Regions from separate parts of the Sporosarcina sp. P37 genome, predicted to be linked through region 2. Evidence: riboswitches for the same ligand, from Rfam matches in the RefSeq annotation. Region 2 holds a riboswitch; the other holds the start of a gene.
What was found. Region 2 has a riboswitch for FMN ahead of ribD (bifunctional diaminohydroxyphosphoribosylaminopyrimidine deaminase/5-amino-6-(5-phosphoribosylamino)uracil reductase RibD). Riboswitches for the same ligand answer to the same signal wherever they lie in the genome.

Region 1 (3,799 bases), 930 kb from region 2:
AATAATAACTACTGCACCTTCAAGCATATAGGCTGGTAATTGATAGCAAAGCGATTTCCCCATGCCTGTCGGAAAAATTGCCAGCGCATCCTTTCCGGCAAGTAATTCAGTAATGACCTCCCGCTGCCCAGGACGGAATGAATCATAGCCAAATCGCTGTTCAAGCACTTCCTGAAGTTTCATCAGCTATCTCTCCTTCCAATGATGACAATCAGCCGCAGCTGAAAATAAGAAAGCTCGGGACAGCGTTCTTTTAAAAGACGCAAACGCTTTGTCTGCAGCTGATCAATTTGCTGCCAGACTGCCTCGATCTGCTCATCCGTAACAAATTCCAAATAAGGGAAATCATATACGTTAGCAGCCATTTCAATAAAATGATCTTCTATTGTGCTTAATTTCAAGTGACGCAAGGAAGCTATTTGCTCTACCGAATAACCATGCTCAAACAGTTTCCTTGTTCTTTCGGCAGACTGTGTCAGATATGTATCCACTCTGCACCCGGCAGCCAGCTCCGTAAGTAATGGAAAATCTTCCTGCACCGAAATAAAATCAAGCACAATATGTAAGGCCTCCAGATAATAAAGTTGCACCGTCATGACGGGGAGTTTGAAACTTTCAGCCATCTGCTCCCATGTGTATGCAGTTACATGGTGTCCTGTCAGACGTCCGCTGACAATCGTGCACTGCAGCTCCGACAGCTTGGCGTCCGTCATCGACCGCTCCAATTCTGTACGTAAAGCTTCTGCCAGTGCGTTTATTGGAGCCGGCTGATTGCGTAAAAGCCCCTTAATGAACTGCTGGACAGGCAATTCTTTTTGAATTGGCATAAACATCGTTTCGCCGTTTCTCAGATTCGACAGCGTTTGCACTAAAAGTGCCAGCCGTCTGCCGAACTCTCTTTCACGCCCCCTGTAGTCCCAGCCATTAAACCGCCACAATTCACTTCCCGTCGCTATTTGTCCCTTCGCCGTCACATAAACAAGAATATCAATATACAGATACCCTTCTGACACAAGCCGCTCCACAGCCAGCTGAAAATCGCTTGCGGATAAGCCGGGCAGCAGTCCATAGTATGATTTAACTTGATAATATTCGACATCCTGCAACGTCTGGCCGGACCGTTTTCCGCGCAGAATATGAAAGACTCCTTGTGCGGAACGCTCGCCATGCATGCGCTGAAAGATCGTTAATAAGACAGAATCAAAACTCAAATGTGCTCACTCCTGAAGAAATAACGTTTTATTGTTGAAAAGTGATGAAAACAGCTTTAGAATAGAGTAGGTACAAAAAAGGTAGAGTGAATGGAAGAAGGGAGAAAGACAATGTCTAGCAAAAAGTATACGATTGTCGATCAGGATACATGCATAGCTTGCGGCGCTTGCGGGGCTGCTGCACCCGATATCTATGATTATGACGATGAGGGGATTGCATTTGTTATTTTAGATGATAACACGGGAAACACTGAAGTTCCAGAAGAACTGATGGAGGATCTTGAAGATGCGTTCGATGGCTGCCCTACGGATTCAATTAAAATTGCGGATGAGCCCTTCGAAGGCGATCCTTTAAAATATGAAGATTGATTCAATCCCAACAACACTTCCTGCTATTGGATGTGTTGTTTTTCTTTGACTGGATTAACCAGAGAGAATGCAAGCGGACATCGGCAGAGCATTGGCGCATCAGGAGATACGCGCTCTATGAAGCTGTATTGAATTTTTCTTGCGCGTCCATCCTTTGCTGCGATTTTCCGCTTTCCTTTACGCACAAAAACGCCAGTCTCTTTTTAATTCAAGGAGACTGGCGCTTATTTGTTTAGAACGATAATTTCTTTTGCTGCTGGAGAATCCACTTCTCCATGCTTCTATATAACATTAACGTGATGGCTAATAACATGGCACCCTTGACCAGGTTGAACGGCAGGATTCCTAATATGATCATCTGATACAGCGAGTCGCCAGTAACTGCTGGCATACCCAGGAAATATGTGTACATCGGCAAGAACACCAAGTAATTCAATGCGCTCATACCTACTGCCATTGCCACCGTACCGGCGATTAACCCTGCAGCCAGACCTTTAGCAGAACGATACTTCATAAAAATCCAGTAGATCGGCATAATGAACAATACACCTGTTGCAAAGTTTGCGATTTCACCTACCGGCACACCAGTCGGGCTTCCCTGCAAAAACCAGTGCATGACGTTTTTCAATAATTCCACGCCAATTCCTGCAGCCGGACCCATCGTCATGATTGCCATGACAGCCGGAATTTCACTGAAATCAATCTTTAAAAATCCGGGCATTGCCGGGATCGGGAAGTTGAACTGCATCAATACAGTCGAGATGCTCCCGAGAATTGCCACCAATATTAACTTGCGTAACTTCTTGTTATTCACTTGTTCCTCTCTCCTTTTGCGATTCACTTCAAAAGAGGAAAGGCTTGCTCATCCGTTGTTCTGCAAAAAATCCCTAAAGCAAAAATGCTTTAGGGAGAGTAAAATGCGCTTTTAATAACAGATAATATATAGATCATTATCCGTCAGAAATCAAGCACCACTTTTGCGTACACAAAAAGATGGCTGCACCTTCACCTTCTCCCATCCAGACTATACTGTCGGCTCCGGAATCTCACCAGAATCAGCTGTTAAGCTCGCGGGCTAAAAATAGAAAACTATTTCATTTCCGCCGGTCGGGAATCACACCCTGCCCCGAAGATGAATCAATATTTAATTATGAACCTATTATAGCGCAAAAAAACTGTTTTGTAAACTTCACAAGTCTGTAAAACAGAGTTATTCGATAATTAGAGATTTAGGATTCGCTCCAACCGGCTTTTCCAGCGGCTGGGTAAAGTCAAAACCGTTCCATTGTTTCTGCACGATTTGATCAAATTCCACCCGCTTGTCAAAACTTGCTGCTGTAAGCAAAATCCCTTCTATCAGCTGCATTGCTTCTTCGGGCTGATACTTCTCTAGATCTAGTGTTTCCGTGAATTGCACCTTCACACGGCCGGATTCCTCTAATACGGAAAAATCCACGCCTTCAGGAATTACAGTAGCATATATATCATTTGGCGTTGTTTTCATTTCATTCAATGCTTCTGTCACTGTATGAAAAGATTTGCCGAAATCGGAAGACAGGACCGCTTCCCCGTCTGATTTCACGAACAGATAGTACGCCTGCCGGGACAGAGCACCCGTTAACTTGATAGGTTCTTTTATTTCTCCCACCTGATCAAACGTAATCGGTGATCCATCTTCCTGCAGAAATTCCACCTCTTCAAATCCGTAAAATGTATCTTGCACAGACAAGTTCAGCATTTCAAGTGCCGCACTGGATACATCATAAGAATGTCCCTTCGCAAACTTCATCGTCATACGCAGACCATCTGACGATACCGCCGCATCATAGGGGTGATAATCTGAGAAGCCAAGTGATTCCTCATCTATTTTAGAAGCGTATGCATTGTATAGTGCAACAGCAGTCGGTGAAACTCCTATATCTTGACGAACTTGTTCATCTGGAATCAGGAATGTCACAGGAACGACCATTGCCTGATCTGTAATAAGTCCGATGTGGAATGCTGTATGAGAAGCTGTGTCAGCGGGATAAACGGCATAATGCGGCGCTGGTCCCATTTTGGTGTACATGGATACATCTGCGGATTCACTAGACTCGGTTTCTTCTGCGCTCTCCATTTGATTGGTTTCGCCGGAATCTTCCGTCACTGCTTTATCCATCGATACTTCAGTGTTTTGCTGAAGGAAAACAGGCACCAGGATGGTGAGCAGCAGAATCGCT
Region 2 (3,799 bases):
GAACGCCGTGCCGTGTGAATCCGTATTATGATCAGTCATCATCTGTAAACCAAGTTGTGCAGCTTTTTGTTCTGTCACCGGCACACAAATCAATCCGCGGCCCTTCGTTGCCATGAAATTAATGATTTCAGGAGTGACCCCGTCAGCCAGTGCCACAAAGTCCCCTTCGTTCTCACGGTCTTCATCATCTACTACAATAACCACTTTCCCCTGCCGTAAATCTTCTAACGCTTCTTCAATTGTATGAAACATCCTCTTTCACTCCTTTACATGAATCCGTGCTGTTGTAAAAAATCTTTCGTCATCGTCTGACCGCTGTCCTGTCTTTTCTGCAGCATGTTCTCCACATACTTCGCAAGCATATCGCATTCAAAATTAACCGTGTCCCCTGCCTGTTTTTTCGCGATGACAGTCATTTCCTGTGAGTGCGGAATTAAAGAAATTGTGATGTCCGTATCTTTTACTTCAAAAATTGTCAATGACGTCCCATCCAACGCAATGGAGCCTTTAGTCAATAGGTACTGCCCGTATTGTTCCGGCAGCGCCAATCGTATATATAACGCATTATCGACCGTGCGTTTTTCCCGAATGATGGCGACGCCGTCTACGTGGCCCGTCACAAAATGACCGCCTAATCTCCCGTTCGCTGCAAGTGCACGCTCCAGATTGACCGGACTTCCTGCGGACAATTGCCGCAATGATGTGGATGCCATAGTTTCCGGCATAACGTCTGCTGCAAACTGGTCTTTAGTAAAGTGTTTGACTGTCAGGCAAACGCCGTTGACCGCAATACTGTCACCTAGCTGCACATCTGTCAGTACGGTCGATGCACCGATCGTCAGCGTCATCGATTGGGCACCAGGCTGTATATGTTTGACAGTGCCAATCTCTTCGATAATTCCTGTGAACATTGCTCAATCACTCTCTTTCGGTACCGCTATGATTTTAATGTCAGGACCGACCATTTCCACACTTTCGAATTGCAGCGGAAATGCATCATTCATCAGCTTTGGATCCAATCCGCCGATAGGAGTCAGCGAACTGATGCCGCCAAGCAATTTCGGTGCAATATAGCAAATGACTTTCTGAATTGCACGCGCTGTAACGAATGAAGAATTAATTGCCGCACCGCCTTCTACAAGCAGTGTCATGATGCCGTGTTTTCCCAGTTCCAGCAAAACTTCTTCTACTGTCAGTTTCGGGCCGGACATACGAATGATTTCGACATGCGGCTTAGCAAGAAGTGCTTCACGCGTGCTTTCCGCGTGGCTCCCGCAAAAAATCCATGTAGGTGCCTCGTCGTTTTGAATAACCTGACTATGTTCGGGTGTTCGTAAAGATGTATCTAAAATAACTCGAATAGGATGTTTTCCACCTTGGGGCAGTCTGGTGGTGAGAAGGGGGTTATCGTGAAGAAGCGTTTGAATACCTACTAAAATTGCGTCTTGCGTATGGCGAAGCCGATGAACGTCGAGCCGTGCCTGCTCACTCGTCACCCATTTGCTGTCACCTGTTGAAGTTGCAATCTTACCGTCTGCTGTCATAGCTGTTTTCATTGTCACATGAGGTGTTTTTGTTCGAATAAAATGAAAAAATGGTTCATATAATCTTTGTGCCTGTTCCAGACAAAGGTCCGTTGTTACTTCTACTCCGGCTGTACGCAATTTTGCGATGCCCTGTCCTGCAACGAGCGGGTTTGGATCCGTTATGGCTATATAGACATGGCGGATACCCGCCTGAATCACAGCGTCAGCACATGGTGATGTCTTGCCGGTATGCGAACAAGGCTCGAGCGTTACGTATAAATCTGCTCCTTGCGCCTTCGCACCTGCCATATCAAGTGCCACCCGCTCTGCATGACGCTCTCCCGCCTGCAGATGCGCACCCATTCCGATAATTCGGCCGTCTTTTACAACGACAGAGCCTACCGGAGGGTTGGGCGAAGTCTGACCCACCACGTTTTCTGCGAGCGACAAAGCGATTTCCATATATTTTTGACCCACTGCACAACACTCCAACTGCTGTATTCCTCTAGTGACAATTCCGCATACAAAAAGCCCCGCAAACTAATTATGCGGGGCTTGAAGTCATGACAAAATAAACGTTATAAACAGTGATGAAAAATCATCACGTGCAGTATAAACGCATTGTTCCTTCTCTCATCCAGACTTTAACTGTCGGCTTTGGAGTTTCACCAAATCCACCTTCCGCTTTTCACAAAGCGTCCGGGTCACGGACTAAGAGCTTTTCAGCTCATCACCGCCGGTAGGGAGTTACACCCTGCCCCGAAGGAAACATATTCGATTACTAAGAGTCTAGCACAAATCATTATAAAATAACAATACTGAATATTTATTCAGCTGAAAATACCCATTTGTCCACTGTAAAACGGTCGATTGCGTCCATATCTGGTTGATAACCGATGCCATCTTGTTCCGGGACAGTAATATACCCATCTTCCGCTACGACCTCGGGGAGGATAATATCCTGTTCCCAGTAGCGTGAAGAGCCTGCCGTATCGCCCGGGAGCGTGAAATTCGGCAGCGTGGTAAGGGCTACGTTTTGCGCCCGTCCAATTCCCGATTCCAGCATGCCGCCGCACCACACATCTATACCTTTTGACGCACAGTAATCGTGGATCTTCTTCGCTTCCGTCAGACCGCCTACCCTGCCGATTTTAACATTGATGATTTTACAGCTGCCAAGCTCCACCGCTTTGCGCGCGTCTTCCAATGAATGGATACTTTCATCGAGACAGATCGGCGTCTGTATTTGTTGCTGCAATTTGGCGTGGTCAATAATGTCATCTGATGCAAGCGGCTGTTCAATCATCATCAGGTTGAATTGATCCAGTTCTTTCAGCATTTCCGTATCATCAAGTGTATAGGCTGAGTTCGCATCTGCCATGAGCGGAATGTCTGGAAATACTTCCCGTATCGCACGAATGACTTCCACATCATAGCCCGGTTTAATTTTGACTTTAATGCGCTTATATCCTTCTTTAATAAACCCTTTGATAGTTTCCAGCAGATCTTCCACATTCTCTTCAATGCCGATGCTGATCCCCACTTCTATCCGTTCCTGCTTTCCGCCAAGCGCCGCAGCAAGTGTCATCTGGTGATGTTTGGCGTACAAATCCCATACAGCCCCTTCAATCGTTGCTTTGGCCATATTGTTTTTCCGGACAGATGCAAAATAACTGCTCACCTCATCAGGATGTCCGATGGTCTTCCCAAGAATTGCCGGTATCAAAAAATCACGAAGCATATGAATGGTCGTTTCTGTCGTTTCTTCACTGTACCACGGTGCAGTAAATGCAACCGACTCTCCCCATCCTTCATGTCCGTCAAGATCTTCCACTGTCGCCAGCAGGAAGTCCTTCTGCTGAATCGTTCCAAAACTCGTGGTGAAGGGATGTTTCATCGTCATATTCATTCTGCGAATTGTAATTGTATTAATTTTCATTGGATACGCTCCTTTCATTCTGCAATGGAATAATTGACCGCTTGCAGAAACGGTAATATTGCACAGATTCTTCCGTTCTGCGCACATCGATTAGTGCGAATCCTTCCGCACACAGCTGCTGAAATACTTTTCTCGTATGCATCCGCCATTCATAAGCCAGTTCAGGATCTTCATTTTTTATTAATTGAATATGTTTAGGAACAGGAACTTCGATCGCGTCTGCCACTAACCATTCATCTGATTGCGGCATATGGAGAACAGGATGCGAGTCACTGTGTAAGTCCGTATAAAAAGGACAGCTGTACACAACATTCACAGGCTGCCACTGATCCAA

Region 1: it holds a riboswitch for FMN, as region 2 does, so the genes downstream of both, SporoP37_RS15310 (ECF transporter S component) here and ribD (bifunctional diaminohydroxyphosphoribosylaminopyrimidine deaminase/5-amino-6-(5-phosphoribosylamino)uracil reductase RibD) in region 2, are expected to answer to the same signal.

What each region holds. Positions count from the first base shown of each region.
Region 1 is NZ_CP015349.1:3,076,356-3,080,154, reverse strand. Features, by position in the region: gene SporoP37_RS15325 (RecQ family ATP-dependent DNA helicase) at 1-183, opposite strand, end outside; gene SporoP37_RS15320 (YpbB family protein) at 183-1,211, opposite strand; gene SporoP37_RS15315 (ferredoxin) at 1,323-1,580, shown strand; gene SporoP37_RS15310 (ECF transporter S component) at 1,813-2,394, opposite strand; FMN riboswitch at 2,584-2,718, opposite strand; gene SporoP37_RS15305 (GerMN domain-containing protein) at 2,791-3,799, opposite strand, start outside.
Region 2 is NZ_CP015349.1:730,061-733,859, forward strand. Features, by position in the region: gene SporoP37_RS03825 (bifunctional 3,4-dihydroxy-2-butanone-4-phosphate synthase/GTP cyclohydrolase II) at 1-252, opposite strand, end outside; gene ribE (riboflavin synthase) at 267-911, opposite strand; gene ribD (bifunctional diaminohydroxyphosphoribosylaminopyrimidine deaminase/5-amino-6-(5-phosphoribosylamino)uracil reductase RibD) at 915-2,003, opposite strand; FMN riboswitch at 2,148-2,297, opposite strand; gene menC (o-succinylbenzoate synthase) at 2,353-3,465, opposite strand; gene SporoP37_RS03845 (GNAT family N-acetyltransferase) at 3,455-3,799, opposite strand, start outside.